Regions from separate parts of the Streptomyces sp. NPDC041205 genome, predicted to be linked through region 1. Evidence: riboswitches for the same ligand, from Rfam matches in the RefSeq annotation. Region 1 holds a riboswitch; each other region holds the start of a gene.
What was found. A riboswitch is a leader RNA that binds a small molecule or an ion and turns the genes downstream of it on or off. The one in region 1 is predicted to bind cobalamin.
Positions count from the first base shown of each region.

Region 2: it holds a riboswitch for cobalamin, as region 1 does, so the genes downstream of both, ACZ6BG_RS20705 (CoA-acylating methylmalonate-semialdehyde dehydrogenase) here and ACZ6BG_RS30450 (hypothetical protein) in region 1, are expected to answer to the same signal.
Region 3: it holds a riboswitch for cobalamin, as region 1 does, so the genes downstream of both, ACZ6BG_RS06340 (ABC transporter substrate-binding protein) here and ACZ6BG_RS30450 (hypothetical protein) in region 1, are expected to answer to the same signal.

Region 1 covers NZ_JBVIZH010000008.1:156,706-160,876, reverse strand. The annotation lists gene ACZ6BG_RS30450 (hypothetical protein) at 129-1,547, opposite strand; cobalamin riboswitch at 1,663-1,811, opposite strand; gene ACZ6BG_RS30445 (prenyltransferase/squalene oxidase repeat-containing protein) at 2,207-4,171, shown strand, end outside.
Region 2 covers NZ_JBVIZH010000004.1:191,366-195,536, reverse strand. The annotation lists gene ACZ6BG_RS20710 (acyl-CoA dehydrogenase family protein) at 1-408, opposite strand, end outside; gene ACZ6BG_RS20705 (CoA-acylating methylmalonate-semialdehyde dehydrogenase) at 414-1,913, opposite strand; cobalamin riboswitch at 2,125-2,303, opposite strand; gene ACZ6BG_RS20700 (GNAT family N-acetyltransferase) at 2,618-3,193, opposite strand; gene tsaD (tRNA (adenosine(37)-N6)-threonylcarbamoyltransferase complex transferase subunit TsaD) at 3,193-4,171, opposite strand, start outside.
Region 3 covers NZ_JBVIZH010000001.1:1,459,828-1,463,998, forward strand. The annotation lists gene ACZ6BG_RS06330 (ABC transporter ATP-binding protein) at 1-59, opposite strand, end outside; gene ACZ6BG_RS06335 (FecCD family ABC transporter permease) at 92-1,144, opposite strand; gene ACZ6BG_RS06340 (ABC transporter substrate-binding protein) at 1,258-2,241, opposite strand; cobalamin riboswitch at 2,286-2,405, opposite strand; gene ACZ6BG_RS06345 (M67 family metallopeptidase) at 2,424-2,846, opposite strand; gene ACZ6BG_RS06350 (amino acid permease) at 2,930-4,171, opposite strand, start outside.

The DNA.
Region 1 (4,171 bases):
GTCTTCCTTCCACGCCTGCTGGAAGCCGGGTACGAGTTCACGACGCCTGACGCGCACCCACCGGCCGCCCGCGCCGGGTAGGCCGGTGAGGCCATCCTGCGCGGACGGCCGGTGGCCGTCAGGTGCCGTCAGCCGCTGTACCGCAGGGAGATCGTGTCCCCGAGCTTGATCTCCTTGTTCCGCGCGGCGGCAGCCGCCGTCGCGCCGTCGACGCTCGCCTTCCAGGTCGAACCACCGCTGTTGGCCTTGCCGTTGAGAGCCGTGATCGTGCCGGTGCCGCTGCCCGGCGTGACGGACGTGACGCAGCCCGCCGGGGTGGCCGAGGAGGACGCCGCGTCCAGGACCGCGCCGAGCGTGGTGGTCTTGGCGGTCGGCGTGAAGGCGACGGAGCAAACCTTGAGCGAGGTCCCGTCGTCGACGGTCAGGGCCAGGCTCGTCGCGGTGCCCGGTGTGAAGCCGGAGGTGGCGACCCAGCGGGACGCGCCCGCTGTCGTCGGGGCCGGCGGGGCCGTCATGAAGCCGCCTCCGGCCACGGCCCGCAGACCGTCGATGGAGGCGTACGCGGACGGCGTGGTGTCGGTCGGCAGATACTTGAAGCCGCCGCCCGGCTTGAACTGCTGGGCGATGAGGAAGTCCACCGGGGTCTTGCCCGCGGGTGTGAGGAAGTCGCCGGTCTGCGGGTTGATGCCGCAGGCGTTGAGGCCGGAGACGGCCCAGCCGTTGGAGTCGGTGTTCGCGCCGAACATGGCGGCGAAGGCACCGGAGTTGTTGATGAGCTTCGACTTCAGGAACGCCCTGGCCCTGGTGATGGCGGGGTCGGTCGCGGGCACCCCGGACACGCACAGCGAGGCCATCGCGGCGCCGGTCATGTCGATGTCGCCGGGCGTGGCCAGCGCGTCGGGGTCGCCCTCGGCCCTGCCGAAGTTCCAACCGCCGTCGTTGTGCTGGTTGGCGCGGACCGTGGCGACGGACCTGTCGAGCAGGGCCTGCGGCACGCGCTTGGCGCCGGACTGGGTCCTGGCGCCGCCGAGCGAGATCAGCGCGAAGACCGTGCCGTTGAAGTTGGACGGCGAACCCCAGTAGCCCGGCGCGGAGTTCTGCCAGTGCGCGTAGGTGTCCGCGACCAGGTTGCGGCTCGCCGAGACCCGGGCCGGGTCGATGCCCGCTGAGTAGGCGTTGATGATGCCGCGTTCGTAGTCGGTGACGACCGGCGAGGTGCCCGGCCAGCCCGCCGCCGCCAGGTGCGCGCGGTACACGGCGCGGGCGTTCTTCGAGGTGTCGCCGCCGGGGCTGACGTCGGCGGCCGCCGTACCCGCCGAGGCGAACGCCGAGAACGCCCACTCGTTGGACAGGCCCGCGCCCGCGTACGAACCGTCCGCGCCCTGCAGGGATCTGAGATAGCTCACGCCGTTCGTCTTGGACGTGGCTATCTGACCGGGGGACGCGGTGGCGGCCGCGGGGAGCGCGGTCAGGACGAGGGCGCCCACCGCGCCGAGGGCGGTGGGTACGGCGAGGAGGGTGCGGCGGGCGGCACGGGATGAGGTCATGTCGGGGGCTCCCGGGAGAGGGGGCGGCGGCCTCACGTACCCCCGCGGCCGGTCCCCTGTGCGCGGACCCGGGCCGGACGACACGCGGCCGTCGCCCGAGCGCGTGGGGTCGACGTCCATTGACGCTGGCCGTTCGGGCATTCGGGCTCGGCCCGGCTCCCTGCCGGTCCACACCGCTGCGCGTCAGCTCTGGGTTCGCACCAGATTCCCCCGATCGGCAGCACAGGACGGTACTCGAACCTCACACAACCCGCACACCCTTGCCACCACATTCGCAACTGTGCTCTAATTCGGCCGATTCCAAGCTCAGTCATCAGGGGAAGCCGGTCGAAGTCCGGCGCTGACCCGCAACCGTAGGTTCGCCGAGCACCTCAAGTGCCCGGCGGGCGAGCCGGATTACCTGGACTGAGGGCAAGCGATTGACGCCGTCGCGGACTACGGCGTGGTTCGGACGGTATCTCCACGCGGGCCCCCGGCCCCGGACCTGCCACCACGCGCACTCCGCAGCGGCAGACGCCCAGGGGGCAGTGGTGGGGCAGGGAACCGGACGGGTCCGGAGCATACGCACGAGAGGCGTCGCGCTGTTGTGCGCGGCCGTGACAGCGCTGGGCGGCGGCGTCCTGCTGCTCGGCCCGGCCACTCCCGCCGCGGCCGATCCGATGAACTCCTGCACCCGCACCAAGGGCGCGGTCGTCGCGGTGGACTTCGCCGACTGGGGCGGCGGTGTGGTGCGCGGCTGCGACGCCACCCCGACGACCGGCTACGACCTGCTGCACGAGGCCGGATTCAGCACCGAGGGCACCGAGCACGACGGGCCCGCGTTCATCTGCCGCCTCGGCCACAAGAAGTTCGACTCCGGCAAGCAGTACCCGACGCCGGGCCAGGAGAAGTGCAGGCTCACCCCGCCCGCCACGGCCTACTGGTCGTACTGGATCGCTCCGCCCGGCCAGGACTACTGGACGTACAGCCCGCTCGGCGCCATGAGCCAGAAGCCGAAGAACGGCTCCGTCGAGGCCTGGGTGTTCGGCGCCACCGACCCCGACGGCACCAGCGGCGGCCCCACGTTCACCCCCGCCCAGGTGCGCGCGGGCGGCCAGACCGACCCCGGTGACAACCCGCCCGACGTCAAGCCCGGCAAGGTCGACCTGAAGGCCGCGGACACCTGGCTCAAGAGCCGGCTCACCGAGGGCGACCACGTCCGCGACGAGGGCGCCGAGAACGCCAACCTCCACCAGACGGCGAACACCGCCCTGGCCCTCGCGGCCACCGGCGGCCGCAGCGCCACCCTCGACCGGATGAAGTCCTATCTCGCCGCCCGCACCGAGGAGTTCGCCTACCCGCAGGGCGCCGCCAAGGCCCCGAGCCCCATGGGCGCGGCCCTGCTCGCGCTCCTCGCCGAGAGCACCGAGGGCGACCCGCACTCCTTCGGCGGCCACAACCTGGCCGGTGACCTCGGCAAGAGCGTGTGCACCGCGGGCGGCACCGCCGACTGCGTCGCCAAGGGCGACTTCCCCGCCGTCGGCGACGTGGAGACCCAGGCCCTCGCCGTGCTCGCGCTGCACCGCGCGGGCCGGAAGATCCCCGCCGACGCCGTCGCGCGCGTCGCCGCCCACCAGTGCAAGGACGGCGGCTTCAGCCCGACGCTGCTGCGGGACGGCGACACCTGCTCCTACAGCGACCCCGCCACCACGCCGTACGCGACCATCGCCCTCCAACAGGCGGGCGGCCACGCCGACGCCGTGGCGAAGGCCCGCAAGAACCTGCGCGGCGCCCAGCTCCCCACCGGCGCCGTCGCCGCCTACCCGGGCGTGACCACCGGAGACGTCACCGCCACCGCCAGGTCCGCCCAGGCGATGCGGCTCCTCGGCGACACGGTCCGCGCGGACGCCGCCGTGTCCTGGCTGTCGCGGCAGCAGACGAAGTCCGGCGGCTTCGGCTCCGACGAGGGCGCCACCGACCCGGTGATCTTCCCGACCTGGGCCGCCGCGTTCGCGGGCGCGCGCACCAGCCTCGCCGCGCTCACCACGAAGCGCCCGGACCAGACGAAGCCGCCCGTCGACCCGACCAAGCCGCCCACCGACCCGGCCGACCCGGACCCGGTGAAGCCGCCGACCCCCGGTGTGAAGCCGCCGTGGCGCGCCGGCGAGGGCCCCGACCTGAAGAAGGGCACCGCCTACCTCACGGCGGGCTCCCGGCTGAAGAAGGGCCACTACTACGAGAACGTCGCAGGGACCGGCTTCGCCGACTACGGCCTGACCATCGACGGCGCCTACGCGCTGGCCGCCACGGGCACGAACAACAACGTGCTGCGCGGGATCGTCGACTTCCTCGACGGCAAGGGCAAGGACGCGAGCTCCGGGCGGCGCACCGTCAACGACTGGACGGGCGTGGGCACCTCGCACGCGGCCGGAGGCTCCATCGGCAAGGTCGCGGTGCTCGCCCAGGCCGTCGGCCGCGATCCGCGCGACTTCGCCGGGCACGACCTGATCGCGGCCCTCGGCAAGGCCGTGTGCAAGAAGAAGAGCCAGGGCGCGGACCGCAGCTGCGCGGCCAAGGGCGCCTACCGGTACGCCCCCTCGGTGTTCTCGCAGTCCCTCGCCGTCATCGCGCAGTTGCGCGCGGGC
Region 2 (4,171 bases), on a different contig from region 1:
CGCGGCGGCGTCGGAGCCCGCGCCGGGCTCGGTGAGGCAGTAGCTGCCGAGCCAGTCCATGGACGTCAACGACCCGAGCCAGCGGGCGCGCTGGGCCTCGTCGCCGTACCGGTCGATCATCCAGGCGACCATGTTGTGGATGGAGAGATAGCCCGCGATGGACGGGCAGCCGGAGGCGAGGGCCTCGAAGACGAGGACGCCGTCGGCGCGGGTGAGCCCGGAGCCGCCCGCGTCCTCGGCGACGTACATCCCGCCGAGGCCGAGGTCCGCGGCCTTGCGCAGCACCTCCACCGGGAAGTGCTTCTCCTGGTCCCAGGCGAGGGCGTGCGGGGCGAGGTGCTCCTGGGCGAAGTCGAGGGTGGTCTCGACGATGGCGAGCTGGTCCTCGGTGAGCAGTGCGCTGGTCATGGCGGTCACCGCATCGTCGGGATGGTGAAGCTCGCGCCCTCCTTGGCCCCGGAGGGCCAGCGCGAGGTGACGGTCTTGGTGCGGGTGTAGAAGCGGATGGAGTCGGGTCCGTGCTGGTTGAGGTCGCCGAAGCCGGAGCGCTTCCAGCCGCCGAAGGTGTGGTACGCGACGGGGACCGGGATGGGGACGTTGACGCCGACCATGCCGGTGTCGACGCGGCGGGTGAAGTCGCGGGCGGTGTCGCCGTCGCGGGTGAAGAGCGCGACGCCGTTGCCGTAGGGGTGCTCGGTGGGCAGCCGCAGCGCCTCTTCGTAGTCGGCGGCGCGTACGACGGACAGGACCGGGCCGAAGATCTCCTCCTGGTAGATCCGCATGTCCGGGGTGACCCGGTCGAAGAGCGAGGCGCCCGCGAAGAAGCCGCCCTCGTGCCCGGCCAGGGTGAAGTTGCGGCCGTCGACGACGAGTTCGGCGCCCTCCTCGACGCCGAGGTCGACGTAGGAGCGGACGCGGTCGAGGGCGTCGCGGCTCACCAGCGGGCCGAAGTCGGCCTCGGGGTCGTCGGAGCGGCCGATCCGCAGCTCGCCGATGCGGTCCTTGAGGCGGGCCACGAGGGCGTCGGCGGTGGCCTCGCCGACCGGCACGGCCACGGAGATCGCCATGCAGCGCTCGCCCGCGGAGCCGTACCCCGCGCCGATCAGCGCGTCCACGGCCTGGTCGAGGTCCGCGTCCGGCATCACGATCATGTGGTTCTTGGCGCCGCCGAAGCACTGGGCGCGCTTGCCGTGGGCGGCGGCGGTGGCGTAGATGTGCGCGGCGATCGGCGTGGAGCCGACGAAGCCGAGCGCCTCGACGCGCGGGTCCTCAAGGAGGGTGTCGACGGCCTCCTTGCCGCCGTTGACGACGTTGAGGACGCCCGGCGGCAGGCCCGCCTCCAGGAAGAGCTCGGCGAGCCGCAGCGGCACGGACGGGTCGCGCTCGGAGGGCTTCAGGACGAAGGCGTTGCCGCAGGCGATGGCGGGGGCGGCCTTCCAGAGGGGGATCATCGCCGGGAAGTTGAACGGCGTGATGCCGGCGACGACACCGATGGGGCGGCGCAGCGAGTGCACGTCGATGCCGGTCCCCGCGTTGTCGGTGAACTCGCCCTTGAGCAGGTGCGGAATGCCCGCGGCGAACTCCACGACCTCCAGGCCGCGCTGGAGGTCGCCGTGCGCGTCGGCGACGGTCTTGCCGTGCTCGGCCGACAACAGCCTTGCCAACGCGTCGCGTTCGCCCTCGACGATCCGCAGGAACCGCATCAGGACGCGGGCGCGGCGCTGCGGGTTCCACTCGCCCCACTCGCGCTGCGCCTCGGCCGCGTCGGTGATGGCCGCCTCGGTCTCCGCGCGGTTCGCGAGCGGGACGCGGGCCTGTATCTCGCCGGTGTTCGGGTCGTACACGTCGGCGAGCGCGCCCGATGTTCCCGGGATGTGCTTGCCGCCGATGAAGTGGGTCAGTTCACGGACCATGGGAGCCTGCTCTTTCGTCAGGTGGGATCCGGGGACGGGCGCGTCCGACCGGCCGTCGGCGGCGTGCGCGGGCAGGCCGGAGTGACGGACGGAAAGGGGACGCGAACGGCCAGGGGGCCGTCAGACAGCGGGGGTTGTCGCTCGCATCGGCGGATCACCGGGGTCGTGGGTGCGCACCGGGGCCATGCGTGTCTGCTCCATCCTCGTGGACAACACGGATCACCCCACGGCCGGTATCCTGACTCCCGGATCAGCGTCCGTTCTCCCGCCTTCCCAACGGACTTCTCCGTCAGTGGCGTTGTCTCACGCGAGAACGCACTCCCCGGTCACAGTGGCGGGACCGCGCCGGATTCACACCGGCTTCCCTGCACCGCGGGCTTCGTCACGAACATATACTTGGACTTCCTAGTAAGTCCACAGCCGACGGGTTCCCACTTGCCGCGGGAACCCCCTATCCGGCTCCTACCGGGGTGCTACGCCCCCAGTTCCGTACGCACGACCCCGGCCAGCCCCGCCAGCGCGGACGCCAGGTCAGCCGCGGCCGCTCCGCCGCCCTGCGCCACCTCGTCCGAGCCCCCGCCCCGCCCGCCGAGCAGCCGCTGGTTCTCGCGGTCGGCGGCCTTGAGCCGGTCGAAGGGGTTACGGGGACTGGGGACTGGCGGGGACTCGGGAGTGCGGGCTGCCGGGGCTGGGCTGCTGGGGGACTACGCGGGCGGGAAGGTGTCGGGGCGCGCGGGGTGGCGCGGGCCGAGGAAGACGGCCGTGCCGTATCCGTTCGGCCCGGCAGGGGTGACCTGTCGCCAGCCGAGCCGCTGGTAGAAGCGGACGGTGGCGTCGGCCTTGACGGACGTGAGCAACCAGCAGCGGCCGCCGGGCGCGTCGCGCGTGACCTCTTCGAGGAGCCTGCGGCCGAGGCCGAGGCCGTGCGCGCCGGGCATGACGGCGAGTTCGTCGACCTCCAGGCCGCCGCACAGCCACGCGGCCGTGCGCTCGGCGCCGAGCGCGGCGCTGACGCGCGGATAGGAACGCGTGGCGGGCAGCGGGGTCCCGGTCGTCCAGGCGGTGGCGAAACCGAGCACCCGGTCGCCGTCGAGGGCCACCGCGCCCGTGAAGCCGGGACGGTCCAGGTCACCCGCGAGGCGTTCCAGGTAGACGTCGGCCTCGGCGGGGTCGGAGTTCCACGGCGGCTCGGCGAACGCCGCGGCGTAGACCTGCCGGATGCCGTCGCGGTGGGTGAGCAGGTCGGGGCCCGGCAGGCGGTGTATGAGGGCGTCGGTCATCAGGCGGCCCTCGCGAGCGTCGCCGTGGGGTGCAGCGCCGCGTGCTCCAGCGGCGCCGACGGATCGATCGACACGTCCAGGGGAGCCGGTTCGGCGCCCGCGCGGACCAGCAGGTCACCGACGGCGGCGATCATCGCGCCGTTGTCGGTGCACAGGCCGAGCGGCGGGACGCGCAGGGTGATCCCGGCGGCCCGGCAGCGCTCCTCGGCGAGGGCCCGCACCCGGGAGTTGGCGGCGACACCGCCGACCACGACGAGGGTGTCCACGCCGTGCGCGGCGCAAGCGGCGACGGCCTTGCGGGTCAGGACGTCGGCGATGGCTTCCTGCAGCGCGGCGGCGCCGTCGGCGACCGGCAGGTCGCCGTCCGCGTGGCCTTCGGCCCAGCGCGCGGCGGCCGTCTTCAGGCCGGAGAAGGAGAAGGCGTACGGATCGTCGCCGGGGCCGGTCAGCGGGCGCGGGAACGCCACGGCGTCCGCGGTGCCGGACCGCGCCGCCCGGTCGACGGCGGGGCCGCCCGGGTAGGGCAGCCCGAAGACGCGGGCGACCTTGTCGAAGCACTCGCCCGCCGCGTCGTCCAGGGTGTCGCCGAGATGGGCGATCGGATCGCGGGCCAGGTCCCGGACGAGCAGGAGCGAGGTGTGGCCGCCGGAGACGATCAGGACGACGCACGGGTCGGGCAGCGGGCCGTGCTCCAGGGTGTCGGCGGCGACGTGCCCGGCGAGGTGGTGCACTCCGTACAGCGGTACGTCCAGGGCGTAGGCGAGGGACTTCGCCCCGGCGAGGCCGACCTGGAGGGCGCCGGACAGGCCGGGGCCCGTCGTCACGGCGACCGCGCCGATGTCGCCGAGGCCGAGGCCCGCCGTGTCCAGGGCGCGGCGGACGACCGGTGTCAGCGCGTGCACGTGGGCGCGGGCGGCGATCTCGGGGACGACGCCGCCGTAGCGGGCGTGCTCGTCCATGCTCGACGCGACCGCGTGC
Region 3 (4,171 bases), on a different contig from region 1:
GTGAGGTCCTCGGTGCTCAGCAGGGCGTCGGTGCGGGGCGGGCCCTCGGTACGTGGCAGGTCCTCGGTACGCGGCAGGTCCGTACGTCGCTTCACGCCTCCACCCCCTCCCGCGCCCGCCCCCGCCGGAGCAGCCACAGGAAGAACGGGCCGCCGGTGAGCGCCGTGAGCACGCCCACCGGGATGTCCTGCGGCGCCGCCACCGTGCGGGCCGCGAGGTCCGCCACCACCAGGAACACCGCCCCCATCAGCGCCGCCACCGGCAGCAGCGCCCGGTGCGCGGCGCCCACCAGCATCCGGGCCGCGTGCGGCACCATCAGGCCGACGAAGCCGATGGCGCCGCTTTGCGCGACGAGCACGCCGGTCACCAGCGAGGTCAGCACGAAGACGCCCGCGCGGAACCGGGCCGTGTCCAGGCCGAGGACGGTCGCGCCCTCCTCACCGACCAGGAGCAGGTCGAGCGGGCGGGCCAGCGCGATCAGCAGGGCCGTGCCGACGGCCAGGACCGTCAACGGCAGCGCGAGCATGTCCCAGCGGGCGCTGCCCAGGCCGCCGAGGGTCCAGTACAGGACTTCCTTGAGGTGGTCCGCGCGGGCCGAGACGACCAGGATCAGGCTGGTCAGGGCCGACAGGACGTACGAGACGGCCACGCCCGCGAGGATCAGGCGGGTCGTCGTGAAGCCGCCGCCGGGCTCGCGGGCGAGGGCGTACACCACGAGCAGGGCGAGGAACGCGCCCGCGAAGGACGCCGCCGGGATGGTCACCGTTGTCGCCATGCCCGCGCCGAGGCCGAGCACGATCACCGAGACCGCTGCCGCGGAGGCGCCCGAGGAGACCCCCAGGAGGAACGGGTCCGCCAGGGGGTTGCGGACCAGGGCCTGGAGGGTGGTGCCGACCACCGCCAGGCCCGCGCCGACGGCCGCGCCGAGGATGACTCGTGGGAGGCGGACGTCGAGGACGATCGTGCGGTACGGGGACGGGTCCGCGTTGCCCGTCAGGATCTGGACGACGTCGGCCGTGGGGATCCGTACGGAGCCGAGCGCCAGTGCGGCGACGCTCGCTGCCGCGAGGCCGAGGACCAGAGCCGTGACGACGAGGGTGTACGGGAGGGTGCGGGTGTGGGGGCCTGCCGGGGGCTCCCCGATCCCGCCCCTTCCCGAAACCGGGGGCTGCCGCCCCCGGACCCCCGCTGTCGCCTCTTCGCGGCTCGTCCTCAAACGCCGGACGGGCTGAAATGTGCCCCCGCGCCACACTCGGCTCACCGCAACTGCTCCGCCAGCTTCCGCACCGCCCCCGGCGCCCGCACCCCCAGCACCACGTCCGACAGCGGCAGCACCGCGAACCGCTTGTTCTTGATGGCCGGGACGTCCTTGAGGGCCGGGTCGTCCAGGAGGCGCTTCTTCTTCTGGGCGACCGTGGAGGCGCCGTAGTCGTAGATGAGGATGACGTCGGGGCGGCGGTCGACCACCGTCTCCCAGGAGGCGTCGCCGAAGGACTTGTCGAGGTCGGACATGACGTTGCGGGCGCCCGCGCGTTCGATGATGTCGTTGCCCATGCCGCGGCCGCCCGCGGTGAAGGCCGTCTTGTCGCCGCTGTCGTAGACGAAGACGGCGGGGGCCTTGCCGCCCTTCGCCGACTTCTTCGCCGTGGCGGCCAGTTCCGCCCTGGCGTCGCGCACCCACTTCTCCGCCCGGTCCCGGACCCCGAACGTCGCGCCCGCCTCGCGCACCTCGCGGTACACGTCGTCCATCGTGACGGGCTTCTTGGCGCAGGCCTCGATGTTGAGGCGGGTCTTGATGCCGGACTTGGCGAGGGCGTCGCGGGAGCGGCCGTCGCCCGCCGCGAAGGCGCTCGCGTAACCGCCGTACACGAAGTCGGGGTTGGCGGCGAGGAGCTTCTCGTAGGAGGGGTACTCCTTGGCGAGCACCGGGCGCGACTTGTACGCCTTCTCGTACTCGGGGAGCACCTTGTCGTCGAGGTAGGCGGTCCCGGCGATGCGGTCCTTGAGGCCCAGTTCGAGGAGGATCTCCGTCACGTGCTGGTTCATGGTGACCGCGCGCTTCGGGGGTGCGTCGTACGTCGTCCTCGTCCCGCAGTTGGTGACGGTGTACGGGAATCCGGCGGCCCTGGCGTCGGGTTTCCCGGAGTCGTCGTCGGACGACGAGGACGACGAGCACGCGGTGAGCGGCAGCAGGATCGCCGCCGCGGCGGGCAGGGCGAGGGCACGTACGCGGGTACGCATGGGGTGCGGGCCTCCTCCAGGGGATTTCCGCGTCCCCTGAGTGCATGTGGAGGAGGCGGCAGGTCAGTTCCTGACTCCCGGGCGCGCGGGGCGCGGCCGGTCACAGTGGCGGGACCGCGCCGGATTTCCACCGGCTTCCTGGGTCCTGCCGCCTCGAGGGTCGTGAATCGTGAAGCTCGGCCTCAGTATGCCTCGACGACCCTGACGTCCTCCTCGGTGACCTCCCCCTCCACGATCCGGAAGGAGCGGAACTGGAAGGGGCCCGCGTCGTCGGTGTCGGCGGTGGAGACGAGGACGTAGTGGGCGCCCGGCTCGTTGGCGTAACTGATGTCGGTGCGGGAGGGGTAGGCCTCGGTCGCCGTGTGCGAGTGGTAGATGACGACGGGCTCCTCGTCGCGGTCGTCCAGGTCGCGGTACAGCTTGAGCAGGTCCGTCGAGTCGAACTCGTAGAACGTGGGCGAGCGGGCCGCGTTCAGCATCGGGACGAAGCGCTCGGGGCGGTCGCTGCCCGCCGGGCCCGCGACGACGCCGCACGCCTCGTCGGGGTGGTCCTTGCGCGCGTGCGCGACGATCTGGTCGTGGAGGGCCTGGGTGATGGTCAGCATGTCGGCCAGGATAAGCAGCGGGGCGGCCCCGTACCGAAGTGTGGTACGAGGCCGCCCGCATGCTGGACAGGAGCCGTCCGGGGTCAGTCCTTGGTGACCGGTGCGGCGTCCGCGGCGTTCTCGACGGCCTGGCCGGTGTGCACGCGCTTCTTGAAGGCCGCGGCCTCCGGGTTGCGGCTCTTCAGGACCAGGTAGGACACGCACAGGATCGCGGCCCAGATCGGCGCGCAGTACAGCGAGATCCGCGCGTCCTTGTCGATGCCCATCATCACGATGACCATGCCGATGAAGGCGAGCGCGAACCAGCTCGTGTACGGGGCGCCCGGCGCGCGGAAGGTGGACTGCGGGACGAGGCCGCGGTCGGCCTTGCGGCGGTAGTTGATCTGGGAGACCAGGATCATGATCCAGGCCCACATGCCGGAGATGGTCGCGAAGGAGACGACGTAGTTGAACGCCTCGCCCGGCCACTGGTAGTTGATCCACACGCCGACCAGCATCAGCGCGGCGGACGCGGTGGTGCCGACCAGCGGCAGGCCGTTCTTGGTGAGCTTGGTGAAGAACTTCGGGCCCTGGCCGTTGAGCGCGAGGTCGCGCAGCATGCGGCCGGTGGAGTACATGCCCGAGTTGCAGGAGGAGAGCGCGGCGGTCAGGACCACGAAGTTCACGATCGCGGCGCCGACGCCGAGGCCCATCTTCTCGAAGGCGGCGACGAACGGGGAGACGCCCGGCTGGAAGGACGTCCACGGCACGACCGAGAGGATCATGATCAGGGCGCCGACGTAGAAGACGGCGATGCGCCACGGCACGGTGTTGATCGCCTTGGGCAGGGTCTTCTTCGGGTCCTTGGACTCGCCCGCGGTGACGCCGACCAGCTCGACGGCGAGGAAGGCGAACATCACGATCTGCAGCGTCATCAGCGTGTTGCCGATGCCGTTGGGGAAGAAGCCGCCGTTGTCCCACAGGTGCGAGACGGACGCGGTGTCACCGGCGTCGGAGAAGCCGATGGTGAGGATGCCGGCACAGATCAGGATCATGCCGATGATCGCGGTGACCTTGACCATCGAGAACCAGAACTCCAGCTCGCCGAAGAGCTTCACGGAGATCAGGTTGGCGCCGTACAGGATGACCGTGAAGATCAGCGCGTACGCCCACTGTGGAATGGAGTCATGGGTCCAGTACTGCATGTACTGGGCTGCCGCGGTGACTTCGGTGATGCCGGTGACGACCCAGAAGAGCCAGTACGTCCAGCCGGTCACGAACCCGAAGAACGGGCTGACGAACTCACGGGCGTACTCCGAGAAGGAGCCCGACACGGGCCGGTACAT